2 regions of the Streptomyces cyslabdanicus genome follow, and region 2 is predicted to be linked to the other one. Evidence: riboswitches for the same ligand, from Rfam matches in the RefSeq annotation. Region 2 holds a riboswitch; the other holds the start of a gene.

Region 1 (15,896 bases), on a different contig from region 2:
CAGCGGAAAGGCCAGGAAGGTGTCCATCAGCTTGCTGACGAGGCTGTCCACCCAACCGCCGTAGTACCCGGCGACGACGCCCAGCACCGTGCCGATCACCACCGAGAGCAGGGTGGCGCCGCCTGCGACCAGGAGCGAGACCCAGGAGCCGTCGATGATGCGGGCGAGCATGTCGCGCCCGTACTGGGGCTCGACACCCAGCGGGTGCGACCAGCTCATGCCGCCCCAGCCGCCCTTGGGGGCCAGGAGGGCGGGGTCGATGAGGTCCTGGTGGAACTTGTCGGGGTCGAGCCCGAAGATCCACTCGATGGGCTTGGCCAGGATCGCCATCAGAAGCAGCAGGATGACGACGACACCGCCGGCCATGGCCACCTTGTCCCGCTTGAACCGGGTCCAGGCGATCTGTGTCAGTGAACGCCCTTCGATCTGGCTCTTCTTGGCCCCGGCGAGCACGGCCTCAGGCTGTGCTCCGGCTTCCGCCCCGGTGGTCTCGATCGGTGCGGTCACAGTGACCCGACCCCTCTCGCCGGTGGTGACCGGCCTTTCGTCCGCCGCTGTGGGCGGCCTTGGTTCGCTTACCTGCCGCGCGGTGGCCACAGATGGATGCGGCTCAACTGCCCTGCGAGTTCCCCGATTGGGCTCGATCACAGGATCGTCGGCCTCGTATCTGGAAGGCGAGTCTTCAACGCGCTCACGATCACCCGCCAGATCTGGTGAAGAATGGATGCGCAAACGTGACACGAGTTGAGGGGTTCCGTTATCCGGACAGTGGGTAACGGGGGTCGGACGGGTCCTAGTTGGGACATTTGACGGCACCGGGGGACCAAAGCTCCGACTCTACGCGCAGAGAGCGTGACGCCCGGCCGCTCTCCGCCGGCGCCAGCAGCGGACGGTCAACTCCTCAAACGCAAAGGCAACTTGACCAGCCGACCGGCGCGTGATGCACCTCACGCCCTGCCCGTGGTTTTGCCCCCTCGGGACAAAGAAGCGCCCTTTCGTCCGCCCTACCGGATCGGCCAATCGACGCAATCACGCAAAGAGGAATTCCCGTCACTCACCGCGCACCCGCTTTTCGCTTCCCGCCGGTCCAAGAGCCGGGCCGGCACTCCGACGCCGAATCGACCCGACGCGATTTCCACGCGCCTTTGGCGAAACACCGCGGGGCCGCCTCCCCTGGGGGAGGCGGCCCCGGTCGCGTCGGTCGGTCCGGCTCAGTAGCCGCCGTGGACCGGCGGGTAGCCGTAGCCGGCCACCGGGGCCTGCGCGGGGGCCACGTGGCTCTCCCGGTCGTAGAACGGGCGGGAGTTGGCGCGCAGCCACAGGGCGACCGGGTCGTACTCGTCGGACATCGCGACCGTCGACACCGGCAGACCGTCGGGGACGGCTCCGATGGACTGCTGCATCATCACGCGCACCGAGTCGACGGCCGGCGGCGAGGTGTCGTACACGTCGAGGCCGATGGCGAGGTACGGCGCTCCGAGCGCGGGCTGCACCCAGGCGTGGCGCAGCGAGCGCAGGGCCGGGGTGCGGTGGGCGTTCTGGGTGAGCAGGGCGTAGAACCGCGAGGCCTCGACGGTGGGTTCGGACAGCCGCAGCGGGCCCGCGGGCTGGCGGTCGAGACCGGTGGCGATGCGGCGCAGATCCAGCCACGGGACGCCGACACCGCCGCCCGGGGCGTGCGGGTTCAGCCAGAGGCCGTAGTGGTCGGGGTAGAGGGTGCGGGCCACGTCGAGGCCGTCCACGACCTCGTACGAACGGTTCCAGCCGCTGGCGGACAGCTCCTGGGCGGAGGTCACGCAGGGCGCGTAGCCGTGGCCGTCGACCTCCATGTGGCCGTACTGCGCGTCGGGGGAACCCGCCTGGCCGTGCCACAGCAGCATCCATACCTGGCCGGAGGACGGGGTCGCCAGCACGCGCAGCAGCGCCTCGTAGGCGTCGTAACGCCCGGGCGTCACCTGGCGCAGCGTCTGCTCGACCTGCCCGGCCGTGGTGCCGCTGGCGCTCACTTGTACCGCCCCTCCATACAACCGACGTGTCGACCGAGCCGTGGGTCCGGGTCCTGTCGTCACCTTCCCGTCGTCCGCCCGGCGAGCAGGCGGGAGTCTGACAACAGGGCCTAGCTTAAGCCGCCGTCCGGCGGCCGGGGACTCGCCGTGCGCCGCCGACTGCGGATCGTGTGCGCCCGCCCGGCGTCCCCGGTCGGACTCAGTGGGCGTGCTGGTAGAACGGGCGGACGTGCTCCCTCATCCAGTCCGCCACGGGATCCTGGGCGACGTCCAGGAGGACCAGGTTGACCGGCCACCCGGCCGGGGTCTTCGCCAGGGCCCGGCCCAGGGCGTCCAGGGGGCGGGCCTGTGGGTCGCCGTCCCACTGGGACAGTTCGACGCCGATGAACATCACCGGGTCGTCCGTCTCGACGGCGGCCAGGCAGCGGCGGGCGGTGCTGACCACGCCGGTCTCGGCGAACTCGGCGCAGGCGGCGGCGAGGAAGTCCACCGGGTCGTCCTGCCAGTCCGGTTCGAAGAGGCGGACGCGGCCGCCGGCGGAGGCACCGTCCAGGTGGGTGCGCCCGGCCCGGCACAGTTCGGCCACGGCGGCCGGCGGCAGCGGGACGCCGACCACGCCGTCCGGGTTGAGCGCGATGCCGGCCTGCGGGGGCAGTCCGCGCGCGAACTCGACGGCGGGCGCGACGGTGTACGCCATGTGGGCGCCCGCGACCTGGCGGAACTGCTCCTCGGAGCTGAAGACCGGCACGTAGGCCTGACCGTCGATCTCCACCGTGGGCAGGTCGAGTGGCCCGCTCTGCGGTCCGCCGCCGTTGGGCAGGGGCACCCAGACGAGGCTGCGGCCGAGCACCTCCAGGATCCGGCCACCGGCGGACGGGACACCGAGGGAGGCGGACAGCACCTCCTCCAGCTCGTTGCCGGGCCATCCGCTGTGCGGGTGGGAGTGCGTCTGTGCCGGAAAGTCCGCGGAGAAGTCCGTCGGGAAGTCCATCTGCTACCGCCTGCTGTGAACACTGCTGTGGCCGAAAGGCTATCGGGTACCGGCCCGAACCTCACGAGAAATCCCGGGCCCGCGATCACGGCTGCCCCGGCGAGCGCCCTCGCGGCCCCGTGCACGTCCTGCCACGGCACGGTCACGGATGCCGCCCTGCCGCGAAGCGGGCCGGGCGTGCAATGATGTCCGCGCAACTGCATATCGGCCGTTTGAATCCGCGCGGGAGAGTCCCCAGCCGTCTCACCGGGGCGCCGAAGGAGCAAGTACCTCCCTTGAATCTCTCAGGCACCGTTACCGCGCGGGCGAGGCACATCTGAAAAGCGGGCCGCTGGGCGCAGCGGCCCCACCCAAGGTGCAAGCCGTGCACCGTCCGTCCGACGGCGGTCATGGCGAACCTCTCAGGTTCCGATGACAGATGGGGAGGACATGGATCCGTCCTTGCCCTCCCCCACGCCCGGTTTCGCTCGCGCGGGGGACCCCATCGCCTTGGAGACCGCCCGATGAGCAGTACCCCACCCGACCGACTCCGCCGCACCGCGCTCGACGCGCTGCACCGCTCGCTCGGCGCGACGATGACCGACTTCGCCGGCTGGGACATGCCCCTGCGCTACGGCTCCGAGCGCGACGAGCACATCGCCGTGCGGACGAAGGCCGGCCTGTTCGACCTGTCCCACATGGGCGAGATCACCGTCACCGGCCCGCAGGCCGTCGCCCTGCTGAACCACGCCCTGGTCGGCAACATCGCCACCGTCGGCCTCGGCCGCGCCCGCTACACCATGATCTGCCGGGCCGACGGCGGCATCCTGGACGACCTGATCGTCTACCGGCTGGGCGAGACCGAGTACCTGGTCGTCGCCAACGCCTCCAACGCCCAGGTGGTGCTCGACGCGCTGACCGAGCGGGCGGCGGGCTTCGACGCCGAGGTGCGCGACGACCGGGACGCCTACGCGCTGCTCGCCGTGCAGGGCCCCGAGTCCGCCGGCATCCTGAAGTCGCTGACCGACGCCGACCTGGACGGCCTGAAGTACTACGCCGGTCTCCCCGGCACGGTCGCGGGCGTCCCCGCGCTGATCGCGCGCACCGGCTACACCGGTGAGGACGGCTTCGAGCTGTTCGTGGCCCCCGGTGACGCGGAGAAGGTGTGGCAGGCGCTGACCGAGGCGGGCGCGGACGCCGGCCTGGTCCCGTGCGGGCTGTCCTGCCGGGACACGCTGCGCCTGGAGGCGGGCATGCCGCTGTACGGGCACGAGCTGTCGACCTCGCTGACCCCGTTCGACGCGGGCCTCGGCCGGGTGGTCAAGTTCGAGAAGGAGGGCGACTTCGTCGGCCGCGAGGCCCTGCTGGCCGCCGCCGAGCGCGCCGCCGCCGAGCCGCCCCGGGTGCTCGTCGGCCTGGTCGCCGAGGGCCGCCGGGTCCCGCGCGCCGGGTACGCGGTCGTCGCGGGCGGCGAAGTGATCGGCGAGGTCACCTCCGGCGCCCCCTCCCCCACCCTGGGCAAGCCGATCGCCATGGCGTACGTCGACGCCGCGCACGCCGCCGAGGGCACGCCCGGTGTGGGCGTGGACATCCGGGGCAAGCACGAACGGTACGAGGTCGTGGCGCTGCCCTTCTACAAGCGCCAGAAGTGACACCGTCGTAGCCGCCACGGAGGCGACGTGAGGCACGTCACCCCTGGTCGCGCACACCTTTCGCGCTCCCCATTCATCACCATTGACCCGCGTACAGGAGAATTCAGGCCATGAACAACCCTCAGCATCTGCGCTACAGCAAGGAGCACGAGTGGCTGTCGCCCGTCGAGGACGGCGTGGCGACGGTCGGCATCACCGAGTTCGCGGCCAACGCGCTCGGCGATGTCGTCTACGCCCAGCTCCCGGAGGTCGGCGACACGGTGGCCGCGGGCGAGACCTGCGGTGAGCTGGAGTCGACCAAGTCGGTGTCCGACCTGTACTCCCCCGTCAGCGGTGAGGTCACCGAGACCAACGAGGACGTGGTGAACGACCCGTCGCTGGTGAACTCCGCGCCCTTCGAGGGCGGCTGGCTGTTCAAGGTGCGCCTGGCCGAGGAGCCCGCCGACCTGCTCTCCGCCGACGAGTACGCCGCCGAGACGGCCGGCTGAGAATCGGACATACGCACATGACTGTTCTCAACACTCCCCTGCACGAGCTCGACCCGGACGTGGCCGCCGCGGTCGACGCCGAGCTGCACCGCCAGCAGTCCACGCTCGAGATGATCGCCTCGGAGAACTTCGCCCCGGTCGCGGTCATGGAGGCGCAGGGCTCGGTCCTCACCAACAAGTACGCCGAGGGCTACCCCGGCCGCCGCTACTACGGTGGCTGCGAGCACGTCGACGTGGTCGAGCAGATCGCCATCGACCGCATCAAGGAGCTGTTCGGCGCCGAGCACGCCAACGTGCAGCCGCACTCCGGCGCGCAGGCGAACGCGGCCGCGATGTTCGCGCTGCTCAAGCCCGGCGACACGATCATGGGTCTGAACCTCGCCCACGGCGGGCACCTGACCCACGGCATGAAGATCAACTTCTCCGGCAAGCTCTACGACGTCGTCGCCTACCACGTGGGCGAGGACGGCCTGGTCGACATGGCCGAGGTGGAGCGCCTGGCGAAGGAGTCCAAGCCGAAGCTGATCGTGGCCGGCTGGTCCGCCTACCCGCGCCAGCTGGACTTCGCCGCGTTCCGCCGGATCGCGGACGAGGTCGGCGCGTACCTCATGGTCGACATGGCGCACTTCGCCGGCCTGGTGGCCGCGGGCCTGCACCCCAACCCGGTGCCGCACGCCCACGTGGTCACCACCACCACCCACAAGACGCTGGGCGGCCCGCGCGGCGGTGTCATCCTGTCCACCGCCGAGCTGGCCAAGAAGATCAACTCCGCGGTGTTCCCCGGTCAGCAGGGCGGCCCGCTGGAGCACGTGATCGCCGCCAAGGCGGTGTCCTTCAAGGTCGCCGCGAGCGAGGAGTTCCGCGAGCGCCAGCGCCGTACCCTGGACGGCGCCCGCATCCTGGCCGAGCGCCTGGTCCAGGACGACGTCCGGGCGGTCGGCGTGGACGTCCTGTCCGGCGGCACGGACGTGCACCTGGTCCTGGTCGACCTGCGCGACTCCGAGCTGGACGGTCAGCAGGCCGAGGACCGCCTGCACGAGATCGGGATCACCGTCAACCGCAACGCGATCCCGAACGACCCGCGCCCGCCGATGGTCACCTCCGGCCTCAGGATCGGCACGCCGGCCCTGGCCACCCGCGGTTTCACGACCGAGGACTTCACCGAGGTCGCGGACGTGATCGCCGAGGCGCTGAAGCCGTCGTACGACGCCGACGCCCTCAAGGCCCGGGTGCGCGCCCTGGCCGACAAGCACCCGCTGTACCCGGGGCTGAACAAGTAGGTCCCGTCCCCAGGAGTGCCGCGTACGGCCGGAGACCCCGGTCCGTGCGCGGCGCCCCGCCCCTGGCACCCCCAGCACCACCCCGTCTTGAGGAGTCTCCGTGGCCATCTCGGTCTTCGACCTGTTCTCGATCGGCATAGGCCCGTCGAGCTCCCACACGGTCGGCCCGATGCGGGCGGCCCGCATGTTCGCCCGTCGGCTGCGCAATGAGGACCTGCTGGCGCGGACCGCGTCGGTCCGCGCCGAGCTGTACGGCTCCCTCGGGGCGACGGGCCACGGCCACGGCACACCGAAGGCGGTGCTGCTCGGTCTGGAGGGCGCCTCGCCGCGCACGGTGGACGTGGAGACGGCCGACGAGCGGGTGGAGACGATCAGGACCTCCGGCCGGCTGAGCCTGCTCGGCGAACACGAGATCGCGTTCTCCTACGACGACGACATGGTCCTGCACCGCCGCAAGGCGCTCCCCTACCACGCCAACGGCATGACCCTGTGGGCCCACGACGCCTCCGGTGCCGAGCTGCTGGCCAAGACGTACTACTCGGTCGGCGGCGGCTTCGTCGTGGACGAGGAGGCGGTGGGCGCGGACCGCATCAAGCTGGACGACACGGTGCTGAAGTACCCGTTCCGCTCGGGCGACGAGCTGCTGCGCCTGACGCAGGAGACCGGCCTGTCGATCTCGTCCCTGATGCTGGAGAACGAGCGGGCCTGGCGCACCGAGGAGGAGATCCGCGAGGGCCTGCTGGAGATCTGGCGGGTGATGCAGGCGTGCGTGGGGCGCGGCCTGAACCGCGAGGGCATCCTGCCGGGCGGCCTGAAGGTGCGCCGCCGCGCGGCCGTCACCGCCCGCCAGCTGCGCGCCGAGGGCGACGCGGCGGCCCGCGCGATGGAGTGGATCACCCTCTACGCGATGGCGGTGAACGAGGAGAACGCGGCCGGCGGCCGGGTGGTCACCGCCCCGACCAACGGCGCGGCCGGCATCATCCCGGCGGTCCTGCACTACTACATCAACTTCATCCCCGGCGCGGACGAGGACGGCGTGGTCCGCTTCCTGCTCGCCGCCGGCGCGATCGGCATGCTCTTCAAGGAGAACGCCTCCATCTCCGGCGCCGAGGTCGGCTGCCAGGGCGAGGTCGGCTCGGCCTGCTCGATGGCGGCGGGCGCCCTGGCCGAGGTCCTGGGCGGCACGCCGGAGCAGGTCGAGAACGCGGCCGAGATCGGCATGGAGCACAACCTCGGCCTCACCTGCGACCCCGTGGGCGGCCTGGTCCAGATCCCCTGCATCGAGCGCAACGGCATGGCCGCGGTCAAGGCGGTCACCGCCGCCCGGATGGCCATGCGCGGCGACGGCTCCCACAAGGTCTCCCTCGACAAGGTCATCAAGACCATGAAGGAGACCGGCGCGGACATGTCGGTGAAGTACAAGGAGACGGCCCGGGGCGGCCTGGCGGTGAACATCATCGAGTGCTGAGGAGGTCCGGCCCGGGCCCGCCGCGCGGGCCGCTACCTTCTGACGCTCAGCCAGACGACCAGCGCGATCACCGCGAGCGAGGCGGCGACGATCTTGCCAGTGCTGTAGGGGCGCTCGCCGACCACCTCGCCGGTGCGGGCGTTCACCGTCACCTGCCAGGTCCGCCCGGCGTGCAGGTAGGTCAGGAACCACACCGGGAGCAGCATCAGCTTGAAGGTGACGTCGGAGTAGTGGGTGTCGACCGACTCGACCCGCTGCTCGTCGCCCCCGATGTCGCTGCGGCAGTCGCCCTCGATGACCTCGGCCATCCGCTGCTCGGCCGTCGCCAGGCCGTCCTCGGGCTCGATGTCGTAGCGCACCGTCTGGAAGCCCGCCAGGTACTCCTCCTGGTAGGGCCTGGCCTCCTCCAGCGGCCAGGGCGTGAGCTTGTCGAGCTGCTTGGCGGTGACGTGGCTGGTGCCGGGCACCAGCACGTCGTCGAAGTCCCGGGAGACCGTCCCCGAGGCCGGGTACCAGCGGGTGTGCCGCACCTGCTCGGTCACGGTGCGGGTCTGGCCGTTCTCGGTGACGGTGCGCGTCACGGTCTCGTAGTAGTACACGCCGCGCCGGCCCCGGTAGTCGGAGACGGTGGCCGCGTCGTACGTCCAGTGCGGCAGGTAGCTGCCCTTGAAGGACTCCGCCTCGGTGACCTTCTTCAGGTCCTTCGGGGCGAACCAGCGGGAAGACGTCCAGGTGCGCAGCGCCTCCCGGGCCGCGTCGCGGTCCAGGCCGAACGGGACGACGGCCTCGGGCACGACCCGCTCGGTGGCGCCCGCGTCGGCCACCAGGGGCGTGGCGCAGAACTGGCAGCGCACGGAGAGGGAGTCGCTCTCGGTGCGGGCCCCGCACCCCGGGCAGACGAAGGTGTTCACGGAGCCGGGTCCGGCCAGTGGCTTGGCGGGGAGGGCCGCCAGCTCCTGGATCGGGTGCTCCCGTACCGCACGCGGGACGGGCACGATGGCCTGCTGGTGCCCGCAGTAGGGGCAGCGCAGCGCGTCGGTCCCCGGGGCGTACTCCACGGTGGCACCGCAGGCCTCGCAGGGGTACGAGCGGGCGGCGGTGGCCTGGTCCTCGGTCATGGTCGTCGTCCCCGCCCGCTCAGGCCTGGGGCGGCAGCGGCGGCGGGACGCTGCCGAAGAGGCGTTCGACCTCAGGGACCTGCTCGGCGGGGAGCCAGCCGGCCATGCCGTTCTGCCAGACCAGGGTGGTCCGGGTGAGGGTGCCCGCGCTGATCAGGCCGGTCAGCGCGGCGGTGTCGTACGGGCCCTGCTGGGCGCCGCCGACGCCGACGAACCACTGCTGCTGGGGCAGCGGCGGCGGGGTGGCCGGGGCGGGAGCGGGTGCCGGGGCCGCGGGGGGCTGCTGCGGGGTGAGGCCCTCCGCCATGCGGCGGCCCAGGGCCATGCCGACGCCCAGTCCGACGCCCTCGCCGGCGGCGCCGGGGTTGCGCGCGGCGTCGCCGATCGCGTCGGCCGCCTGGAGCTGGGTGTACTGGTCGAGGTTGCCCACGATCCCCATCCGGGAGCGGGCGTCGACGGCGGCCTCGACCTCGGGCGGCAGCGAGATGTTCTCGATGATGAACTTCGGCACGGCGATGCCGACCGGGGCCAGTTCCTCGGTGAGGGCGCCCGCCAGCCTGGCGCCGAGCCCGTCCTGCCGTGTGGCCAGGTCCAGCATCGGCACGCCCGCCGTGGCCAGGGCGGTGGCCAGCCGGCCGACGATCAGCTGCCGCAGGTACTCCTGCACTTCCTCGGTGCGGAACTGCGGGTCGGTGCCGGCCAGCTCGCGCAGCAGCGCGGCGGCGTCCACGACGCGCGCGGTGAAGGCGCCGAAGGCCCGCAGCCGGACCATGCCGAACTCGGGGTCCCGGACGATGACCGGGTTCTGGGTGCCCCACTTGAGGTCGGTGAACTGGCGGGTGGTGACGAAGTAGACCTCGGCCTTGAAGGGCGAGTGGAAGCCGTACTTCCAGCCCTTCAGGGTGGACAGCACCGGCAGGTTCTGCGTCTCGAGGGTGTAGGTGCCGGGCGTGAAGACGTCGGCGATCTGCCCCTCGTTGACGAAGACCGCCGTCTGCGACTCGCGGACGACGAGCTGGGCGCCCATCTTGATCTCGTTCTCGTAGCGCGGGAAGCGCCAGACGATGGTGTCCCGGCTGTCGTCGGTCCACTCGATGATGTCGATGAACTCACCACGTATACGGTCCATCAGTCCCATGGCCCGCCCCCGTTTCCTCTGCATGCGGCTTGCTTCGCGACCGCACGATAGCAATCGCCGCTGACCTGCGCGGAGGTGGCCGCCGTACCGGGTTCGGTGGTCCCCCGGAGCTGATGTTCGAACGCCCTGAGGGGATCGTCCGTATCAGGACGGGGCAGAACCCGACCGACGACTCCTCCCCCACGGCACCTTCAGGGAGTGCGCATGCTGCACGGCATCGACGTGAGCGCCTACCAGTCCTCCACCTACGGCACGAGCGGCCTCTCCTTCGTCTTCATCAAGGCGACGGAGGGCCGTTCGTACGTCAACTCCAAGCTCAGCGCCCAGACCAAGCACGGCCGCGACGCCGGTCTCGTGGTCGGCTTCTACCACTTCCTTTGGCCGGGCGACATCACCGCGCAGGCGGAGTACTTCGTCGCGCACGCCCCCGCGAAGGCGGGCGACGTCCTCGCCGTCGACTGGGAGACGACGGGTGGGGGCACGCACGCGAGTAACGCGGAGAAGGACGCGTTCATCCGGAAGGTCAAGTCCCTGCGCCCGCACAACCGGGTCGTGCTCTACACGAACAGGAACTTCTGGCTCACCATCGACACCACGTCCTACGCGGGCGACGGCCTGTGGATCGCCGACTACGTCACCGCCGGGCAGCCCCGGATCAAGGCCAAGTGGCTCTTCCACCAGTACACCGACAACCCGCTGGACACGGACGTGGCGAACTTCGCCAGCAAGGCGGCGCTGCAGCAGTGGGCGGCCATCTGATCCGGGTCGGCGCCGGCTGTCGCGGGCCCGCGCGGATCAGTCGTTCACACGGGCGCGCAGGGCGTTGACCACCCAGGCGAACTCCGTCCGGTACGCCGGTGCGGGCGTCCCCTTCAGGGTCGCCAGCAACTCGCGGTAGCGGGCGAGCCTGACGTTGTGGGACGCCTCCAGGCGCTCGATGACGGCCGCGCGGTCGGCGTCGCCGAGCAGCTCGTCCAGCACCTCGTCGGCTTCCGGGGCCTCAGGGGCGAGGCCGCGTTCCACGGCCTGCCCCGCCAGCTGGACGAGTCGCTTGACGAACCACATGGACGCCCCGGCGGGCGTCTCGTGGCCGCGGTCGGCGGCGTTGAACTCGGCCGCCTGGCGCATCCGCGCCCGGAACTCCGGGTCCCGCACCAGTTCGGCCAGCTCCACCCAGGCGTCGACCTGCTCGGGTGTCGGGTCCTCGGGCAGGTCCATCGCGGTGCGCCGCATGCGTTCGTGGATCTCGGGGTCGGCGGTGTCGAGCCCGTGGAACATCTCCTCCACGAACTCCTCCATGATCCTCCTGCGTTCGGCCACCGACAGCCGGGCCAGCTTGTTCATCAGGGTCGTCTCCTCCGCACTCGAGCCGCGTCGGGCCACGGTCGACAGCACCGCCTTGGTCACCCTCAGCGAGCGGATCTGCGCGTCCAGCGCGACCACGTGGGCCGCCGCCACCTGCGCGACCGTCCGCTCCCCCGCCAGCACCCCGCGCACGTCGGCCAGGCCGAGGCCCAGCTCGCGCAGGGTGCGGATCAGCTCCAGGCGGGCGACGCAGGCCGCGTCGAAGAGTCGGTAGCCGCCCGTGGAGCGGGCCACCGGGGGCAGGACGCCCTCGTCCGACCAGTAGCGGATGGTGCGTACGGTCAGTCCGGTGACCCGGGCCAGCTCGCCGATGGTGAGAAGGCCGGTGCCGTCTTCGGTCATGTCGGCGAGTGTGGACCTTCCAGCGGCTGGAGACTCAAGTCGGGTCAGCGGAAGATGCCCGTGTGACCCAGCGAGTAGCGGCCCGGCTGGGGGTAGACCGCGAGGCCGTGGGGGCCGCTGCCGACCTTGATGCGGGCGAGCTGGGCGCCGGTGCGGGTGTCGATGGCGTACACCTCGGAGTTGTAGCGGCCGGACAGCCACAGCACCTTGCCGTCGGCGGAGACGCCGCCCATGTCGGGGCTTCCGCCGTGCGGCAGACGCCACTTCCTGGTCAGCTTGCCCTGGGGGAAGTCGAAGACGGAGATGGTGCCCTCACCGCGGTTGGAGATGTACATCTCGCGGGAGTCGCGGCTGACGTACAGGCCGTGGGCGCCCTTGCCGGTGGGGAGGAACGTCGGTTTGCCGAAGGTGTCGCCGTTCAGGATCCACAGCCCGTCGGCCACCATGTCGGCGACGTAGAACTTCTTGCCGTCGGGCGAGATCTTCACGTCCTGCGGCATGGCGCCGGGGAAGTCCAGCTTCTGCTGGCCGACGACCTCCATCCTCGCCGTGTCGACCTTGAGCAGTTCGGAGCTGAACTCGCAGGAGACGATGAAGTAGCGGCCGTCCACGGAGAAGTCGGCGTGGTTGACGCCGGCACAGGCGACCGGCACGGCCTTGACCGTCTTCATGGTGTGCGCGTCGCGGAAGACGAGCTGGTGGTCCTTGGAGGCCATGACGACGGCGTACTTGCCGTCGGGCGTGAAGTAGAGGTTGTACGGGTCGTGCACGTCGACCGGCTTGCCCGCCTTGCCGGTTCTCGGGTCGATGGGGGTCAGGGAGTTGCCGAGGTCGTTGTTGACCCACAGCGTCTTCAGGTCCCAGGACGGCACGACGTGCTGGGGCTGGCGGCCCACCGGGATGGTCTCGACGACCTTGTACGTCTCGGGGTCGATGACCGTGACGGTGTTGGAGTTGGTGTTGGGGACGTAGACGCGGGACGGGAAGTCCCGGACCACCGGGGAGAGTTTGCCCGGGCGGTCGGCGGCGTAGACGTCGGTCGGGTCGAGGACCGGCGGCATGCCGGGCAGCACGTCGGCGGCCTGCTGCCGGGGCCGGACGGGCTCCTTGCTGGCGACGGCCTGGTCGGCGTGGTTCTTCGAGCCCCCGCCGGTGCAGGCGGACAGCGCGGTGAGCACGAGGCAGGCGGCGCCCGCGGTCAGGACCCGGGCGATGGAAGTGGATGGCATCAGCTCAGCAGCTCCGTGGTGGTGACCGCGTGGAGGCCGCGGCGGTCGAGTTCTTTGAGGACGTCGGGGAGGGCGGCGACCGTGTCCGGGTACCCGAAGTGCAGGCTCACCACGGATCCGTTGCGGATCCCGGCCAGGACCGTGCGGGTGACGGCGGGGGCGCCGGGCCGGGTGTAGTCGAGGGAGTCGACGTCGTAGGACAGCACGTGCGGGTACCCGGCCGCGCGGGCCAGCCGCTGGACCAGGGGGGAGGCGGTCGGGGCGCGCGAGGGGCGGAACCAGGTGCCGATCGAGCCGGTGAGCCGTTTCAGCCGGTCAGCGCAGTCGGTGATCTCCGCGCGGGCGTCGGCCTCCGCCATGGCGTTGACGGCCCCGTGGTGCTGGGTGTGGTTGCCGAGGTCGTGGCCGCCGTCGAGGATCCGGCGGGCCAGCTGCGGATGCTGGTCGAGCCAGGTGCCGACGGCGAGCACGGTGAGGCGGGCGCCGTGTTTCTCGGCCGCCGTGAGCAGGGCCTGGGCGGTCTCGGGGTCGCCCTGGCCGTGGAAGGTGAGGGCGACGCGCGGCCGGTCGCGCGGGCCGTGGGCGATCTGCGCGGGCTGCCCGGGGAAGGGGCGCGGCGCGGGCGCGGCACGCGGGGACCCGGCGGAGGAGGCCGAGGACGCGGCGAACGAGGTGGAGGACGCGGTGGCGTGCGGGGCGGCACCGGTGGAGGAGCACCCGGCGGCGAGCCCGGCACCGGCGACGAGCCCGGCACCGGCCCGCAGCACACCGCGGCGGTCGGTCGTGGTCACCGCACCATTTAAGAGGCAGAGAGTAAGAAAACGGGCGATTCACACGTAGGGATACGGGATGAGCGTCCGTCAGGTCCGGCCGAACCGGGGGTCAGCGGTCGGCCACGCGCATCTCGAACCACGTCGTCTTGCCCCGCGGCAGCAGGTCGACCCCCCAGCGGTCGGACAGCTGGTCGACGAGGAACAGGCCGCGCCCGCTGATGTCCAGCTCCTGCACGGGCATCAGGCAGGGCAGCCCCCGGGAGGGGTCGCGGACCTCGACGCGGAGCCAGCCGCGGCGGCGGCGCATCCGCAGCCCGAAGACGCGGGCGCCGGTGTGCCGCACGGCGTTTCCCACCAGTTCGGAGACGAGCAGGACGGTGTCCTCGGTCAGTTTCGGGGACAGTCCCCACTGGCGCAGGACGACGACCTGGGCGAGCCTGCGGGCGGTGGCGGCGGATTCGGGGCGGGACGGCAGCGGAACCTCCGACTCCGTCGGGTTGCCGTACAACTCCAGCGCCTTGAGCGCCCGTTCGTCCTCGACCGCGGGCGACCAGCGCGCCGCGGCCGCACGTGACTGCCCCCGCGGCTGTTCGATGCCTTCCAGCCCGGCCATGCCCCCATCATGGCCGTCCGCGGCCCCCCGCGGGGCGGTTCCCGCGGAATACGCCCCCCGGGTGTCCTCTGCGCACGGGATTCGAACGGCATATGCCGATGGCACTTCGGGCTCGTCGGCGGCCCCGTTGACCTGGGCGGACGGATCGGCTGGAGGCAATCGACCGGCTCCCTCGGCACGGCGGGCTCACGGCTGCGTCAAGGCTGCCACAAACCGCCCGCCGGGGGGCCCGGAATCAGACGCCGCGTCATTTGCAAGAGGGCGGGCGGGGATTCACAGGAACTTCGCCTTGCCGGGGCCCTCCTCGACGAAGCTGCGCATCCCGCGCTCGCGGTCCTCCGTGGCGAACAGGCCCGCGAACCAGTTGCGCTCGATGGCGAGTCCGGTCTCGAGGTCCGTCTCCAGGCCGGCGTCGATCGACTCCTTGGCCGCGCGCAGCGCGATGGCCGGTCCCTGGGCCAGCCGCGCGGCCCAGGCGTGCGCGGCCTCGTAGACCTCGGCGGCCGGGACCACGCGGTCCACCAGGCCGATGGCGAGGGCCTCGTCGGCCTTGACCTGACGGCCCGTGAAGATGAGGTCCTTGGCCTTGGAGGGGCCGATCAGCCGGGACAGCCGCTGCGTGCCGCCCGCGCCGGGGATGAGGCCGAGCAGGATCTCCGGCTGGCCGAGCTTGGCGTTGTCGGCGGCGATCCGGTAGTCCGCGCAGAGCGCGAGCTCGCAACCGCCGCCCAGCGCGTAACCGGTGACGGCGGCGACCACCGGCTTGGGGATGCGGGCCACGGCGGTGAAGGAGTCCTGCAGGGCACGGGCCCGCACGACCATCGCCGCGTGGTCCATCACCTGCATCTCCTTGATGTCCGCGCCGGCCGCGAACACCTTCTCCCCGCCGTAGATCACCACGGCGCGCACGTCCTCGCGGCGGGTGGCCTCCTCGGCGAGCTCCTTGATCCGGTCCTGCGTCGCGACGTCGAGCGCGTTCATCGGCGGGCGGTCCAGGCGCAGCGTGCCGACGCCCTCGGCGACTTCCAGAGATACGGTCATGAGTGCAGGTTAACGTCCACTAACGGCGAACCGCCCGGTGCGGTCCCTCACACCGGGCGGTGCCGTCGTGCTGCCCTGCTGCCGTCGGGGACGGTCAGGCCTTCCACTCGTCCCAGGACATGTTCCATCCGTTCATCCCGTTGTCCGGGGCGACGGTACGGTCCTGGGAGTTCTTCACGACGACCACGTCGCCGATGATCGAGCGGTTGAAGAACCAGGCGGCCGGCACCCCGCTGTCGTAGCCGCCGCGCACGTCGCGCAGGCCGACGCAGCCGTGGCTGGCGTTGTAGTTGCCGAAGGCGCCGCCGCCCCAGTAGTTGCCGTGGATGAAGGTGCCGGAGTTGGTCAGGCGCATGGCGTGCGGGACGTCCTTGATGTCGTACTCGCCGCCGAAGCCGACCGTCTCACCGTTC
Region 2 (15,896 bases):
CCGCCCGCCCTGTTCCTGGACCCAGGCGATGACGGACCCCGTCGCGCCCTTGCGGATCCTGCGGCCGTCCACGTCCACGCCGGACATCCGGGTCTGGGCGGTGAAGGCGATCCACTCGGCCCCGGCGAGCTCGCCCTGGTGCCGTTCGCGCAGCCCGTACCTCTCCTTGGCCAGCACCACCACGGAGCGGCCCTCGGGCGTCTCGTCGGCCAGCGAGGAGAGCTGGGCGGCGTCCGCCAGCTCGGCGGCGGTGGTACCGCGCACCGGGACGAACTCCGCGGCCCGGCGGTTGCCGAGGGTGATCGTGCCGGTCTTGTCCAGCAGCAGCGTCGACACGTCGCCCGCCGCCTCCACCGCCCGCCCCGACATCGCCAGCACATTGCGTTGGACCAGCCGGTCCATCCCCGCGATGCCGATGGCCGACAGCAGCGCGCCGATCGTCGTCGGGATCAGGCAGACCAGCAGCGCGACCAGGACCACCATGGTCAGGTGGGTGCCCGCGTAGTGGGCGAACGGCGGCAGTGTGGCGCAGGCGAGGAGGAAGACGATCGTCAGCGAGGCGAGCAGGATGTTCAGCGCGATCTCGTTGGGCGTCTTCTGCCGGGCGGCGCCCTCGACCAGACCGATCATCCGGTCGATGAAGGTCTCGCCGGGCTTGGTGGTGATCTTGACGACGATGCGGTCCGACAGGACCCGGGTGCCGCCGGTCACCGCGGACCGGTCGCCGCCGGACTCGCGGATCACCGGCGCCGACTCCCCGGTGATGGCCGACTCGTCGACCGAGGCGACGCCCTCGACGACGTCCCCGTCGCCGGGGATGACGTCGCCCGCCTCGCACACGACGAGGTCGCCGACGTGCAGCTCGGTGCCGGGGACCTCGGTCCCGTCCACCCGGTGCGCCACGGTGTCGGTCTTGGCCCGGCGCAGGGTCTCCGCCTGCGCCTTGCCGCGGCCCTCGGCGACCGCCTCGGCGAGGTTGGCGAAGACGACGGTGAGCCATAGCCAGGCGCTGATCGCCCAGCCGAACCAGTCGCCCGGCCGGGTGAGGGAGAAGGCGGTGGTCAGCAGCGAGCCGATCCACACCACGAACATCACCGGCGACTTGACCATCACCCGCGGATCGAGCTTGCGGAAGGCGTCGGGCAGCGACCTGAGCAGCTGCCGGGCATCGAAGAGACCGGCACCGACCCGGCCGCGGCCGGACGGGTTCCCGGCGGGCACGTCGCTGTGCGGTGCCCGGGTCCTGGTGACTGCGGACATGGAGTCCCCGTGGTTCTGTGTGGAGGTGGTCATCACGCCAACCCCTCGGCGAGCGGGCCCAGCGCGAGGGCCGGGAAGTACGTCAGACCGACGACGATCAGCACGGCGCCGACCAACATGCCGGTGAACAGCGGCTTCTCGGTACGCAGGGTGCCCGCGGTGACCGGCACCGGCTGCTGCGCGCCCAGGGAGCCGGCCAGGGCGAGGACGAACACCATCGGCAGGAAGCGGCCGAGCAGCATGGCGAGCCCGGTCGTGGTGTTGAACCAGTCGGTGTTCGCGTTCAGGCCGGCGAACGCCGAGCCGTTGTTGTTCGCGGCCGAGGTGTAGGCGTAGAGCACTTCGGAGAATCCGTGCGCGCCCGGGTTGAGCGCCGAGTGCGGCGGGGTCGGCAGGGCCATCGCGAGGGCGCTGAACACCAGCACCAGCGCCGGGGTGATCAGGATGTAGACGGCGGCCAGCTTGATCTCCCGGGAGCCGATCTTCTTACCCAGGTACTCGGGGGTGCGCCCGACCATCAGACCGGCGATGAAGACCGCGATGACGGCCATGATCAGGATGCCGTACAGGCCCGATCCGACACCGCCGGGCGCGATCTCCCCGAGCATCATGCCGAGCATCGCGATCCCGCCGCCGAACCCGGTGAGCGAGGAGTGCGCGGCGTCGACGGCGCCGGTCGAGGTGAGCGTGGTCGACGCGGCGAAGATCGAGGAGGCCCCGATGCCGAACCGGACCTCCTTGCCCTCCATCGCGCCGCCCGCGATCCGCAGCGCGCCTTCGTGATGGGCGAACTCGGTCCACATCATCAGGGTGACGAAGGCGAGCCAGATGGTGGCCATCGCCGCGAGGATGGCGTAGCCCTGCCGGACCGAGCCGACCATGACGCCGAACGTCCGGGTCAACGCGAAGGGGATCACCAGGATCAGGAAGATCTCGAAGAGGTTGGAGAACGGGGTCGGGTTCTCGAAGGGGTGTGCGCTGTTGGCGTTGAAGTAGCCGCCGCCGTTGGTGCCCAGTTCCTTGATGGCCTCCTGGGAGGCCACGGCGCCGCCGTTCCACTGCTGCCCGCCGCCGAGGAACTGGCCGACCTCGTGGATCCCGGAGAAGTTCTGGATCACCCCGCAGGCCACCAGCACGATCGCGGCGACCGCGGCCAGCGGGAGGAGGATACGCACGGTGCCGCGCACCAGGTCGGCCCAGAAGTTGCCCAGTTCACCGGTGCGGGACCTGGCGAAGCCGCGTACCAGGGCCACGGCCACGGCCATGCCGACGGCCGCCGAGACGAAGTTCTGCACGGCGAGACCGGCGGTCTGCACCACGTGCCCCATGGTCTGCTCGCCGGCGTACGACTGCCAGTTGGTGTTGGTGACGAAGGACGCGGCGGTGTTGAAGGCCTGGGCGGGGGCGACGGACCGGAAGCCGAGCGACAGCGGCAGCACGCCCTGGATCCGCTGGAGCAGGTACAGGAAGAGGACACCGGCCACGGAGAAGGCGAGCACGGCGCGCATGTACGCGGGCCAGCGCATCTCCGCGTCCGGATCGGCGCCGACGGCCCGGTAGATCCATCTCTCGACCCGCAGGTGGCGCTGGGCGCGGTAGACGCCCGCCATGTAGGTGCCGAGCGGTACGTAGGCGAGCGCCAGTGCGGCCATGAGGGCGAGCAGCTGGAGCACTCCGGCGAGTACGGGACTCATGGCGCTGCTCAGAACCTCTCCGGGAAGATCAGGGCGAGGACGAGATAGCCCAGCAGGGCGACGGCCACGACCAGGCCGACGATGTTCTCGGCGGTCACAGCTTCGTCACCCCCTTGACGGCGAGAGCCACGAGCGCGAACACCGCGAGCGTGACGACGACGAAGGCCACATCGGCCATCGCGGACTCCTGGAGTGAGAGGCGAACGGACATCAACGATTCGAGGAAACGACCTCCTCTGCCCGATTCCGACCACTGTTGACGGCTCTCATACGGCGGCACACCCACCCTTGACGGACCTCTGACGACGCGCCACCGGGCCGTGTCGGCTGAGTGGTGTCAAGAACCGGCCCGGGCGCGTCAGGGGCGTGTCAACGGCAGATGCCGAAGCCCTCCGGGGGCCCTAACGTCGAGCACATGGGACTGAGCGACGACGAGCGCGCAGGCACCGGCCCGGTGCCGCGGGAAGCCGGCCGCACGCCCCGCACCCACCCGTGGGCGCGGGAACTGCGCACCTCGGTCTGCTGCTCCGTGGCGCTGCTCGCCCTGCTGCTCCTGATCGACTGGGGCACGGGCAGCCTCACCTGGTGGCGCGGGATGCTCTGGCTCGTGCTCGCGGTGCTGCTCTTCGTGGTCCTGTGCCCGCCCCGTGTCCGTGCCGGCCGGGGCTGGATCGCCTCCCGGTCGCTGCTGCGCAGCCGCCTGGTCCGCACCGACCTGCTGGTGTCGGTGCGCGCGGTCGACGGTGTCTGCCGGCGGCTGGTGCTGCGGGACTCCCTCGGCGGGCGGGTGGAGCTGGATCCCGAGGTCCTGGTGGACCACCCCGACGTCTGGTACCGCCTCGACGAGGACGCCCGGCACAGCATGGCGGCCGGCCGGCTGCGGTGCGGGACGGACGAACTGCGCGACATCTCCGAGCAGGTGGACCGGGAGACCGCGCTGGCGGTGTTCCGGGTCTCGGGGCTGGAGTCATGACGCCGGGTGTCCGCCCCGGGCTCCGCTGCCCTCTCTCCCCCGGACGGCCCAAGGCGCGGCGAGACCCGCGAGTCCGCTGGTCGTGACGTGGCATCGGGGACGCCACGGCCGTCCTTGCCGGACGATTGACACCTGCCCGTCCGGGTACTCGTGAGCCTCTGCGTCACTCTCCGCATACGCTGGTGACCCGTCAGCGTGTGCCCGGTCTGCTGGCCCGGTCCCCACACGAGCCACACCTCAGGAGCAGGGGCATGGCGACCACCGAGCACCCTCCCAGTCGGCTGCGCGCCTGGATGCTGGAGGGCCTGTCCGACATGGGCAAGGGCATTCAGCAGGCCCCGCACGCCCTGCCGCAGCCGCCGCACAAGGGACAGCGGTGGTGGCGGGTGATGTGCCTGACCGGCGTGGACTACTTCTCGACGCTCGGCTACCAGCCGGGCATCGCGGCACTGGCGGCCGGGCTGCTGTCGCCGATCGCCACGCTCGTCCTGGTCCTGGTCACCCTCGTGGGCGCGCTGCCGGTGTACCGCAGGGTGGCGGCGGAGAGCCCGCACGGCGCGGGCTCGATCGCGATGCTGGAGCGGCTGCTGTCGTTCTGGCAGGGCAAGCTGTTCGTGCTGACGCTGCTCGGCTTCGCCGCCACCGACTTCCTGATCACCATGACGCTGTCGGCCGCGGACGCCTCGACCCACCTGGTCGAGAACCCGCATCTGACGGCCGCGCTGCACAGCCACCACATGCTGATCACGCTCCTGCTCATCGCGCTGCTCGGGGCGGTCTTCCTCAAGGGTTTCGTGGAGGCGATCGGCGTCGCCTTCATCCTGGTCGGGATCTATCTCGCGCTGAACGCCGTCGTGGTGGTCGTCGGCCTGTGGCACGTCCTGACCGCCGCCCATGTGGTCACCGACTGGACCAGCGCGCTGACCGCCCAGCACGGCAACGTGTTCCTCATGGTCGGCGTGGCCCTGCTCGTCTTCCCCAAGCTCGCGCTCGGCCTGTCCGGCTTCGAGACCGGTGTCGCCGTCATGCCGCACGTACGGGGCGACCCGGACGACACCGAGGAGCGGCCCACCGGCCGGATCCGGGACACCAGGAAGCTGCTCACCACGGCCGCGCTGATCATGAGCTGCTTCCTGATCGCCACCAGCTTCATCACCACGCTGCTGATCCCGGCGCCGGCGTTCAAGACCGGCGGCCAGGCCAACGGCCGTGCCCTCGCCTACCTGGCGCACGAGTACCTCGGCAACACCTTCGGCACGGTCTACGACGTCTCGACCATCCTGATCCTGTGGTTCGCGGGCGCCTCCGCGATGGCCGGGCTGCTCAACCTGATGCCGAGGTACCTGCCCCGCTACGGCATGGCCCCGCACTGGGCGCGGGCGGTCCGCCCGATGGTCATCGTCTTCACCCTGATCGGCTTCCTGGTCACCTGGATTTTCGACGCCAACGTCGACAAGCAGGGCGGCGCGTACGCCACGGGCGTGCTCGTACTGATCAGCTCCGCGGCGATCGCGGTGACCATCGCCGCCCGCAGGGCAGGCCAGCACAGATGGACCGTCGCGTTCGGGGTCATCTCGGCCGTGTTCCTCTACACGACCGTCGTCAACGTCATCGAGCGTCCCGACGGTGTGAAGATCGGCGCCTGCTTCATCACCGGGATCATCCTGGTCTCGCTGCTGTCACGGCTCGCCCGCTCCTTCGAGCTGCGGGTGACGAGCGTGACGCTGGACCCCATGGCGGAACGGTTCGTCAGGGACATCGCCAGCCGCAAGATCCGGTTCATCGCCAAGGAGCCCGAGCGGCAGGACAAGAGCGTGTACCGCGACAAGATCGAGCAGATCTGCAGCGACAGCGACATCCCGCCCACGGAGGACTTCGTCTTCGTCGAGGTGACGCTCACCGACCCCTCGGAGTTCGAGACCGGTCTGACCGTGCGCGGCGAGGTCAGGCACGGCCGCTACCGCGTGCTCGCCCTGGAGTCCGCGTCCGTCCCGAACGCCCTGGCCGCGCTCCTCCTCCACGTCCGGGAGGTGACCGGCCGCACCCCGCACATCTACTTCGAGTGGACCGAGGGCAACCCGTTCCACAACTTCCTGCGCTTCTTCCTCTTCGGCCAGGGGGAGGTCGCGCCGGTCACCCGCGAGGTGCTGCGCGAGGCGGAGCCGGACCGCACCAAGCGCCCGCGGGTGCACACCGGCTGAGCCGCGCCCGCGAACGCCCCACCCCAGGTCCGCCCCGCACCGCACGCGGCCTTATCGTGACCGGCATGCAGTCCTACACGATCGGACAGGCGGCCCGGCTGCTCGGCGTCAGCCCGGACACCGCACGCCGCTGGGCGGACGCGGGCCGGGTGGCCACCCACCGCGACGACAGCGGACGCCGGCTCATCGACGGCCGGGACCTCGCCGCGTTCTCGGTCGAGCTGGCCCGGACCGGAGGCGGCGAGGACGGCCCCTCGTACACGTCGGTCCGCAACGCCTTCGCCGGCATCGTGACCGCCGTCAAACTCGGCGACGTCGCCGCCCAGGTCGAGATCCAGGCCGGACCGCACCGCCTCGTCTCCCTGCTGACCCGGGAGGCCGTGGAGGAACTGGGCCTGGAGGTCGGCATGGAGGCCACCGCCCGCGTGAAGTCGACGAACGTGCACATCGACCGCACGTAGCAGAACCGCCTCACACCCGGGCCCGCGCGCGATAGCCGCCGTCCACGCGTATCGCCCGGACGCCGCTGACGTACCGCGCGCCGCAGCGGTCCTGCGGCAGGACCAGCTGGGGGCCGGCGCCGTCCAGCCGGGTGTCGTCGATGGTCACCGCGAGCAGGACCGGAGCGTCGGCGAAGTCGGGGTCGATCTCGGCCCACGACAGCAGCGCGTGATGCCCGTCGGCGGCCGTGACCGCGATCAGGAACCGCAGCCGGTCCTTGCGCCGGGCCGGGTCGAAACCGGGCCCCGCCGCGGACAGCACGTCGTACAGGCGCGGTCCGCTGAACCGGTGGCGCCGCGCGCCGCTGGTGGCGCAGTCGAACGCGACCCCCACCCGGTGCTGCGGCCACCCGAGCAGATCCCGCACGGTCAGCCGGGCCGGGCGGGCGAGGTCGCCGGTCAGGTCGAGCTCCGCGAGCGTCACGGGCACCACCTCCTGAGGGTCCGTACCCGACCCGCCGCACCGTACAAACGCACATGCAAGCCATCCTTCACGCATGGCCAGCTCATGCAATACAACAGGGGCCTTACACCTGGCAATTGCGGCAGTATGATCGCGGCACGGCCGTGTGAGCGGTCGTGGCAGGGCGCGACCGCTTCTTCCGTGCAGAGCCAGAGGAGTAGAACCGTGATGACCCGTTCCACGCGGCGGACCAGGATGCTGAAGTCGGGAGTCGCGGGGGTCGCCGCGTTGCTGGCTCTCAGCGCCTGCTCCTCCTCGTCCTCCGACGACTCGTCCTCGGCGGGGTCCGGCACGTCGGAGGCCGCCGCGCCGAAGCTGTCCGGCACCGTGACCGTCTTCGCCGCCGCCTCGCTGCAGGAGAGCTTCACCACCCTCGGCAAGGAGTTCGAGCAGCAGCACCCGGGCACCAAGGTCACCTTCAACTTCGGCGGCAGCGACAGCCTCGCCGCGAGCATCACCTCCGGTGCCCCCGCCGACGTGTTCGCCGCCGCCAGCACCACGACCATGGCGATCGTCACCGACAAGAAGGACGCGGCCGGCACACCGGTCACCTTCGTCCGCAACCAGCTCGAGATCGCGACCGCGCCGGGCAACCCGGAGAAGGTCGCCGCGCTGAAGGACCTCACCAGGTCCGGCCTGAAGGTCGTGCTGTGCGACAAGTCGGTGCCGTGCGGCGCCGCCGCCCAGAAGGTGCTGGACGCGAGCCACCTCAAGCTGACCCCGGTCTCCTACGAGCAGGACGTCAAGAGCGCCCTGACCAAGGTCGAGCTGAAGGAGGCCGACGCGGCCCTCGTCTACAAGACCGACGTGAAGTCCGCAGGCGGCCGGGTCCAGGGCGTGGAGTTCCCCGAGTCGGCCGAGGCCGTCAACGACTACCCGATCACCCTGCTCAAGAACGCGACCAACGCCACCGCGGCCAAGGCGTTCATCGAGCTGGTGACCTCGGCCGAGGGCCAGAAGGTCCTGACCGGGGCCGGGTTCCTGAAGCCGTGACGAGGACCGACGAGGCCCGCGCCGCGACCCCGAGGAGCGGGTCGCGGGGTGGGCGCGCCCCCGGCGGGGTGTCGCTTCCCCCTCTGGTTCCCTCCCCTAGAGGGAGGAAAAAAGAACGACGAGACCAACACCACCAGCAGGAGATATTGGCCCCCCCGCGGCCGCGCCCTCGGCGGCGTGCCGCTGCCCCTGCTGGTCCCCGCCCTGGTCGGTCTGGCCTTCCTGCTGCTGCCGCTGCTCGCCCTGCTGATCCGGGCGCCCTGGCGCAGCCTGCCGGACCAGCTGACCAGCGCCGAGGTGTGGCAGGCCCTCCAGTTGTCCCTGGTCAGCGCCACCGCCGCCACCGCCGTGAGCCTGGTGCTCGGCGTCCCGCTGGCCTGGCTGCTGGCCCGTACGGACTTCCCCGGACGCGGACTCGTCCGGGCGCTGGTCACCCTGCCCCTCGTGCTGCCGCCGGTCGTGGGCGGTGTGGCCCTGCTGCTGGCCCTCGGGCGCAACGGTGTCGTCGGGCAGTGGCTGGACTCCTGGTTCGGGGTCACGCTGCCGTTCACCACGGCCGGGGTGGTGGTCGCGGAGGCGTTCGTGGCCATGCCGTTCCTCGTGATCAGCGTCGAGGGAACACTGCGGGCCGCCGACCCGCGCTTCGAGGAGGCGGCCACCACCCTCGGCGCCTCCCGCTTCACCGCGTTCCGCCGGGTCACCCTGCCGCTGATCGCGCCGGGCATCGCCGCGGGCGCCGTGCTCGCCTGGGCACGAGCGCTCGGCGAGTTCGGCGCCACGATCACCTTCGCCGGCAACTTCCCCGGCCGTACGCAGACCATGCCGCTGGCCGTCTACCTGGCACTCCAAAACGACCCGGCGGCGGCGATCGCCCTCAGCCTGGTGCTGCTCGCGGTGTCGATCGCCGTACTGGCGGGTCTGCGGGACCGTTGGATGACGGCCTCCTGATGAATCCGCCACCGATCCCGAGCCGCCCCGCATCCAGGATGTTCCTCTCATGACCGACATCGACCGGACCTCGGCCGGCCTGCGGGCCGACGAAGGCACTCCCGAAGAGGGCCTGGACGCCCGCCTCGTCGTCGACCGCGGCGTGTTCCGTCTCGACGTGGCGCTCACCGCCGCCCCCGGCGACGTGGTGGCGCTGCTCGGCCCGAACGGCGCCGGGAAGACGACCGCTCTGCGCGCGCTGGCGGGCCTGGTCCCGCTCACCGGCGGACACCTGCGCCTGGACGGCACCACGCTGGATCGCACGCCGCCCGAGGCACGCCCGGTCGGCGTGGTCTTCCAGGACTACCTGCTGTTCCCGCACCTGACGGCCCTGGACAACGTGGCGTTCGGGCCGCGCTGCCGGGGCGCGACCAAGGCTCAGGCCCGCGCGCAGGCCGCACGGTGGCTGGAGCGGATGGGGCTGGCCGACCACACCGGCGCCAAGCCCCGCCGCCTCTCCGGCGGGCAGGCCCAGCGCGTGGCCCTCGCCCGCGCCCTGGCCACCGGGCCCCGGCTGCTGCTGCTCGACGAACCACTCGCCGCGCTCGACGCCCGTACCCGTCTGGAGGTCCGCGCCCAGCTGCGCCGGCACCTCGCCGAGTTCGAGGCCGTCGCCGTCCTCGTCACCCATGACCCGCTGGACGCGATGGTGCTGGCCGACCGGCTGGTCGTGGTCGAGCACGGCCGGGTCGTCCAGGAGGGCACCCCGGCGGAGATCGCCCGCCGTCCGCGCACCGACTACGTCGCGCAACTCGTCGGCCTGAACCTCTACCGCGGGCAGGCGGACGCCCATACCGTCCGTCTCGAGGCCGGCCCCGTCGTCACCACCACCGAGGTCCTGTCGGGGGCGGTCTTCGTGGCCTTCCCGCCGAGCGCGGTCACGCTCTTCCGGGACCGCCCCACGGGCACCAGCGCGCGCAACCTGTGGCGCTGCGAGGTCGCCGGTCTGGAGACCCACGGCGACCGGATCCGCGCCGACCTGACCGGCGAACTCGCCCTGACCGCGGAGGTGACCACGGTCGCGGCCGCCGAGCTGGACCTGCACCCGGGCGCGGAGGTCTGGGCGACCGTCAAGGCGACGCAGACCCACGCCTACCCGGCCTGAGGCACCGGCCGCCCTACGGTGGGGTTGATCACCACGTCCCCCACCCACCGCGAGGCACGTCCATGAGCCTGAGCATGCGCAACCAGTTGCCCGGCACGGTCACCGCCGTCACCCCCGGCGAGGCGATGGCCCTCGTCCACGTGCGCCTGGACGGCGGCGGACAGCTCACCTCCGCGATCACCCGGGACGCCGTCGAGGACCTGCGTCTGACCGAGGGCAGCACCGTGCGCGCCCTGGTGAAGTCGACGGAGGTGTCCCTGGCCACCGGGCCGGTCGAGGGCCTGTCCATCCGCAACCGGCTGCCGGGCACCGTCACCCGGATCGCCCTCGGCGCTGCCATGGCGTCCGTCCGGGTCGGCGTGGAGGGCGGCGAGCTGACCGCCGCGATCACCAGGGACGCCGCCACGGAACTCGGCCTGACGGAGGGCACGCGCGTCACCGCCCTGATCAAGTCGACCGAGGTCTGCCTGGCCACCGTGTGACACGGCGGGAAGAACCGCGGGGCCCCCGCCCGGGTCGGACGGGAGCCCCGTGAGCCGTTCGCTCGCTCAGTCCTCGTACGCGTCCAGCGGCGGGCAGGAGCAGACGAGGTTGCGGTCGCCGAAGGCCTGGTCGATGCGGCGCACCGGCGGCCAGTACTTGTCGGCAGCCGAGACCCCGGCCGGGAAGACGGCCTCCTCACGGGTGTAGCCGTGCTCCCACTCCCCGCCGAGCGCGGCGGCGGTGTGCGGGGCGCCGTGCAGCGGGTTGTCGTCCGCGGGCCACTGGCCGGAAGCGACCTTCTCGATCTCGGCGCGGATCGCGATCATCGCATCGCAGAACCGGTCCAGCTCGGCCAGGTCCTCGGACTCGGTCGGCTCGATCATCAACGTGCCGGCCACCGGGAACGACATCGTCGGCGCGTGGAAGCCGTAGTCGATCAGCCGCTTGGCCACGTCGTCCACGCTCACCCCGGTCTCCTTGGTCAGCGGGCGCAGGTCGATGATGCACTCGTGGGCGACCAGGCCGCCGGGACCGGTGTAGAGCACCGGGTAGTGCGGCTCGAGCCGCTTGGCGACGTAGTTGGCGCTGAGCACCGCGACCTGCGTGGCACGCTTGAGGCCCTCGCCGCCCATGAGGCGGACGTAGGCCCAGGAGATCGGCAGGATGCCGGCCGATCCCCACGGCGCGGCCGAGATCGGGCCGACCCCCGTCTCCGGGCCCGCGTCGGGCTGGAGCGGGTGGTTGGGCAGGTACGGCGCCAGGTGGGCCCGCACGCCGACCGGGCCGACACCGGGACCGCCGCCGCCGTGCGGGATGCAGAACGTCTTGTGCAGGTTGAGGTGGGAGACGTCGCCGCCGAAGTGGCCCGGCTTGGCGAGGCCCACCAGGGCGTTGAGGTTGGCCCCGTCGACGTACACCTGGCCACCGGCCTCGTGGACCTGCGCGCAGATGTCGGCGACGTGCTCCTCGAACACGCCGTGCGTGGACGGGTAGGTGATCATCAGCACGGCCAGCTGCTCGCGGTACTGCTCGATCTTCGCCCGCAGGTCCTCGACGTCGACCTCGCCGTCCTCGGCGGTCTTGACCACGACGACCTTCATGCCGGCCATCACGGCGCTTGCGGCGTTGGTGCCGTGCGCGGAGGACGGGATGAGGCAGATGGTGCGCTGCTCGTCGCCGTTGGCACGGTGGTAGCCGCGCACGGCGAGCAGACCGGCCAGCTCGCCCTGGGAACCGGCGTTCGGCTGGAGGGAGACCTTGTCGTAGCCGGTGACCTCGGCGAGGCGCTCCTCCAGCTCACGGATGAGGGTGAGGTAGCCCTGCGCCTGCTCGGCGGGCACGAAGGGGTGCAGCTGCCCGAACTCCGGCCAGGTGACCGGCTCCATCTCGGTCGTCGCGTTGAGCTTCATGGTGCACGAGCCCAGCGGGATCATGCCGCGGTCGAGCGCGTAGTCGCGGTCGGCCAGCCGGCGCAGATAGCGCAGCATCGCGGTCTCGGACCGGTACTGGTGGAAGACGGGGTGGGTGAGGTAGGCGTCGGCACGCAGTAGCGCCTCGGGCAGCACGTCCCCGGCGGCCGCGTCCAGCGCCTCGATGTCGCCCCCGACGCCGAAGGCCGCCCACACGGTGCGCAGCCGGTCGCGGGTGGTGGTCTCGTCGCAGGCGACCGAGACGTGGTCGGCGTCGACGAGGCGCAGGTTCACGCCGCCCTCGCGGGCCGCGGCGACGACCTCGGCGGCACGTCCCTCCGCCTTGACGGTCAGCGTGTCGAAGTACGCGCGGTGCGCGACCTCGAAGCCGCCGGCCGTCAGCCCCTCGGCGAGGACCGTGGCGTAGCGGTGGGTGCGCCGCGCGATGTCCCTGAGGCCCTCGGGGCCGTGGTAGACCGCGTACATGCCGGCCATGACGGCGAGCAGCACCTGGGCGGTGCAGATGTTGCTCGTCGCCTTCTCGCGACGGATGTGCTGCTCACGGGTCTGCAGGGCGAGGCGGTAGGCCCTGTTGCCGTCGGCGTCGACGGACACGCCGACCAGGCGGCCGGGCAGGCTGCGCGCGAACTTCTCGTGCACGGCCATGTAGCCGGCGTGCGGGCCGCCGAAGCCCATCGGCACGCCGAAGCGCTGGGTGGTGCCGACGGCGATGTCCGCGCCGAGCTCGCCGGGCGACTTCAGCAGGGTGAGCGCGAGCAGGTCGGCGGCGACGGTGACCAGGGCGCCCAGCTCGTGCGCCTGGTCGATGACGGGCTTCAGGTCGCGTACGGCGCCGGAGGCACCCGGGTACTGGAGGAGCACGCCGTTGATCCCACGCTCGGCGATCTCGGCCGGGATGCCCGCGCTGAGGTCGGCGACGACGACCTCGACGCCGCTCGGCTCGGCACGGGTCTCGATGACCGCGACGGTCTGCGGCAGCGCGTCCGCGTCGACCAGGAACAGACCCTTCTTGTTCTTGCCCATGCGCCGGGACAGCGCCATGGCCTCGGCCGCGGCGGTGCCCTCGTCGAGCAGGGACGCGCCGGAGGTCGGCAGACCGGTCAGGTCGGCGACGACGGTCTGGAAGTTCAGCAGCGCCTCGAGGCGGCCCTGGGAGATCTCGGGCTGGTAGGGGGTGTAGGCGGTGTACCAGGCCGGGTTCTCCATGACGTTGCGCAGGATGACCGGCGGGGTGAACGTCCCGTAGTAGCCGAGTCCGATCATCGAGCCGAGGACCTGGTTGCGGTCGGCGAGGGAGCGCAGCTCGGCCAGCACCTCGGCCTCGGTGCGGGCGCCGGGCAGGTCGAGGGCGTCGGCGTTCTTGATCACATCGGGTACCGCGGCGGCGGTGAGCTCGTCGAGCGAGCCGTAGCCGACCTGGGCGAGCATCTTGGCCCGCGCCTCCTGGTCGGGCCCGATGTGGCGCTGTTCGAAGGGGATGCCCTGTTCGAGCTCGGAGAGCGGGATGCGCTGGGCGGTCATTGCGGAGGCCTCCTGGTCTGACACGACCTTCGAGGGACACCACGGCGCGGGTGCCCCGACGGCCTCCCCCTCTGTCATCTCAACCTGAGAGCTTCACCGGACCACCCGAGGGCTTCCGGTTTTCACCGTCGGTGAGAGCGGAAGCCGTCGACACCCGCTCTGCTTTCCAGAGTGACCTCGTCCGTGCGGTACGTGGGCCTGAGAGATTCCGGGGAGGATTTGCTCCTTCGGCGCCCCCGGCGGTGCCGGAGGGCTCTCCCGCACGGGGTCAGCAGCCGCTGCCAGCCTACCAGCGGGGCGACCGCACGGGCCTTCGAGTGGCCGCCTCGCGGAATGTGCTCTTTCGTAGGGGTTACGGATGAGTTGCGACCACGTGGAGGGACAGTGCAGACGGAGATCGATCCGCGCAATCTGATCGGCCGCAAGGCGTTCGACCGCAACGGGCACAAGATCGGCACGGTGGACGAGGTCTACCTCGACGACGCGACCGGCGTGCCGGAGTGGGCGGCGATACGCACCGGCCTGTTCTCCCGGGACGCCTTCGTCCCCCTGGAGCCCAGCGAACTCGTCGAGGGCACCCTGCGCGTCCCCTTCGACCGCTCCCTGGTCAAGGAGGCTCCCGACTTCGGCGTGGGCCGCCATCTGTCCCCTGAGCAGGAACTGCAGCTCTACCACCACTACGGCCTCGACGTGGCCCCACCCCCTGTTCCCGACCACCAGTTCGGCAAGCTGGCGGGCTCCGGCTCGGGTCCGGACGAGGGCTGAGCCGGAGGCGCTGGAGGAACCGGAGGATCCAGAGACACCAGGGGCAGGGGTTCGGCCGGTTCCAGGTCCGGGTCGTCCACGAGGAAGGTGCGCACGCGGCCCGGCGCGGATCCGGGGGTCTCGAAGCGCACGGTGACGCGGCCGAGGCCGCTGCCCTGCACCCATCCGTGGCCGTACCCCGCATGTCGTACGTCATGACCCGCCGGCCACCGCCGCTCGGTGGGTTCCGGCTGGCGCTGGGCGGGTTCCCGCTGCCGCTCCTCGGCGGGCCCCTCCACCTCCGCGTCGGCGCCCTGCGCGCCCGCCGCCTGCGCGAACAGGTCCTCCTGGGTGTAGTCGGCGAGCCCTGACACACCCACGCCCAGCAGCCGTACCCCGCCGGTGGTGTCCACGGAGTCCAGCAGCCGGGCGGCCGCCTCCCGTATCACCGCGGGGTCGTCGGTGGGCCCGCGCAGGGTCTCGGAGCGGGTGAGGGTGGAGAAGTCGTAGCGGCGGACCTTCAGCACGATGGTGCGCCCCGACAGACCGGCCCCGCGCAGCCTCCCCACACACCGGTCGGCCAGCCGCTGCACCTCCAGGGCCACCCGGACGCGGTCGTGGATGTCCACGTCGTAGGTGTCCTCGACGGACACCGACTTCGTCTCGCGCTCGGCGACGACGGGACGCTCGTCGTGGGCCAGCGCCATCGCGTGCAGCGCGTGCCCGTGCGCCTTGCCGAGCAGCCGGACGAGCTCGTCCTCACCGGCCTCGGCGAGCTCCTCGACGGTGTGGATACCGGCCCGCCGCAGATGGTCGCCCGTGGCCGGGCCCACGCCCGGCAGGGTCCGCACGGACAGCGGTCCGAGCAGGGCCCGCTCGGTGCCCGGCTCGATGAGCACAAGACCGTCGGGCTTGGCCTGCTCGGAGCCGATCTTGGCGAGCATCTTGGAGGCGGCCAGCCCCACGGACCCCGTGAGCCCCGTGACGGCGCGGATCTCGGAGCGCAGTCTCGTCCCCGCCAGCCGGGCGGATTCCGCGTCCCAGGCGGCTCCCCCGGCCTCCAGGTCCACGAACGCCTCGTCCAGGCTCAGCGGCTCCACGAGCGGCGACCGGGCCCGCAGCAGGCCCATCACCCGCTCGCTGATGGAGCGGTAGAAGGCGAAGCGCGGCACGAGGTACGCGGCGTTCGGCGCCAGCCGCCGCGCCTGGGCCATCGGCATCGCGGAGTGGACGCCGAACACACGCGCCTCGTACGACGCCGTGGCGACCACTCCGCGCGGTCCCAGCCCGCCCACGACCACGGCCTTCCCGCGCAGGCTCGGCTTGGAGGCCTGCTCCGCCGAGGCGAAGAAGGCATCCATGTCGAGATGGAGGATCGTGGGTGCGGTTCTCACACCTACGATGCTGCACCACCCCACTGACAACGCCACCGCCAACACCACGGTCCCGGCGGCACCGTCCCGGCCTCCCGAGGCCGGTCCACGGGCCCAGAGGACCGGACAGGCCGGGTCAGTGGCCGGGGAGGCAGTGACCGGAGGCGGC

What was found. A riboswitch is a leader RNA that binds a small molecule or an ion and turns the genes downstream of it on or off. The one in region 2 is predicted to bind glycine.
Region 1: another riboswitch for glycine. It lies ahead of gcvT (glycine cleavage system aminomethyltransferase GcvT); the one in region 2 lies ahead of gcvP (aminomethyl-transferring glycine dehydrogenase).

The regions. Positions count from the first base shown of each region.
Region 1 is NZ_JBQRUW010000054.1:21,994-37,889, reverse strand. Features, by position in the region: gene ACTYVM_RS29600 (ABC transporter permease) at 1-507, opposite strand, end outside; gene ACTYVM_RS29595 (enhanced serine sensitivity protein SseB C-terminal domain-containing protein) at 1,212-2,006, opposite strand; gene ACTYVM_RS29590 (enhanced serine sensitivity protein SseB) at 2,206-2,997, opposite strand; glycine riboswitch at 3,211-3,307, shown strand; glycine riboswitch at 3,308-3,425, shown strand; gene gcvT (glycine cleavage system aminomethyltransferase GcvT) at 3,501-4,628, shown strand; gene gcvH (glycine cleavage system protein GcvH) at 4,739-5,116, shown strand; gene glyA (serine hydroxymethyltransferase) at 5,134-6,396, shown strand; gene ACTYVM_RS29570 (L-serine ammonia-lyase) at 6,497-7,864, shown strand; gene ACTYVM_RS29565 (TFIIB-type zinc ribbon-containing protein) at 7,897-8,982, opposite strand; gene ACTYVM_RS29560 (SPFH domain-containing protein) at 9,002-10,111, opposite strand; gene ACTYVM_RS29555 (GH25 family lysozyme) at 10,325-10,879, shown strand; gene ACTYVM_RS29550 (MerR family transcriptional regulator) at 10,916-11,827, opposite strand; gene ACTYVM_RS29545 (YncE family protein) at 11,872-13,056, opposite strand; gene ACTYVM_RS29540 (polysaccharide deacetylase family protein) at 13,056-13,847, opposite strand; gene ACTYVM_RS29535 (ATP-binding protein) at 13,939-14,442, opposite strand; gene ACTYVM_RS29530 (enoyl-CoA hydratase/isomerase family protein) at 14,716-15,483, opposite strand; gene ACTYVM_RS29525 (L,D-transpeptidase) at 15,578-15,896, opposite strand, start outside.
Region 2 is NZ_JBQRUW010000016.1:9,031-24,926, reverse strand. Features, by position in the region: gene kdpB (potassium-transporting ATPase subunit KdpB) at 1-1,293, opposite strand, end outside; gene kdpA (potassium-transporting ATPase subunit KdpA) at 1,293-2,954, opposite strand; gene kdpF (K(+)-transporting ATPase subunit F) at 2,963-3,052, opposite strand; gene ACTYVM_RS10475 (hypothetical protein) at 3,370-3,927, shown strand; gene ACTYVM_RS10470 (APC family permease) at 4,179-6,128, shown strand; gene ACTYVM_RS10465 (TOBE domain-containing protein) at 6,194-6,589, shown strand; gene ACTYVM_RS10460 (molybdopterin-dependent oxidoreductase) at 6,600-7,061, opposite strand; gene modA (molybdate ABC transporter substrate-binding protein) at 7,260-8,084, shown strand; gene modB (molybdate ABC transporter permease subunit) at 8,262-9,032, shown strand; gene ACTYVM_RS10445 (ABC transporter ATP-binding protein) at 9,082-10,176, shown strand; gene ACTYVM_RS10440 (TOBE domain-containing protein) at 10,239-10,658, shown strand; gene gcvP (aminomethyl-transferring glycine dehydrogenase) at 10,725-13,610, opposite strand; glycine riboswitch at 13,787-13,881, opposite strand; gene ACTYVM_RS10430 (PRC-barrel domain-containing protein) at 13,995-14,375, shown strand; gene ACTYVM_RS10425 (DNA polymerase IV) at 14,288-15,748, opposite strand.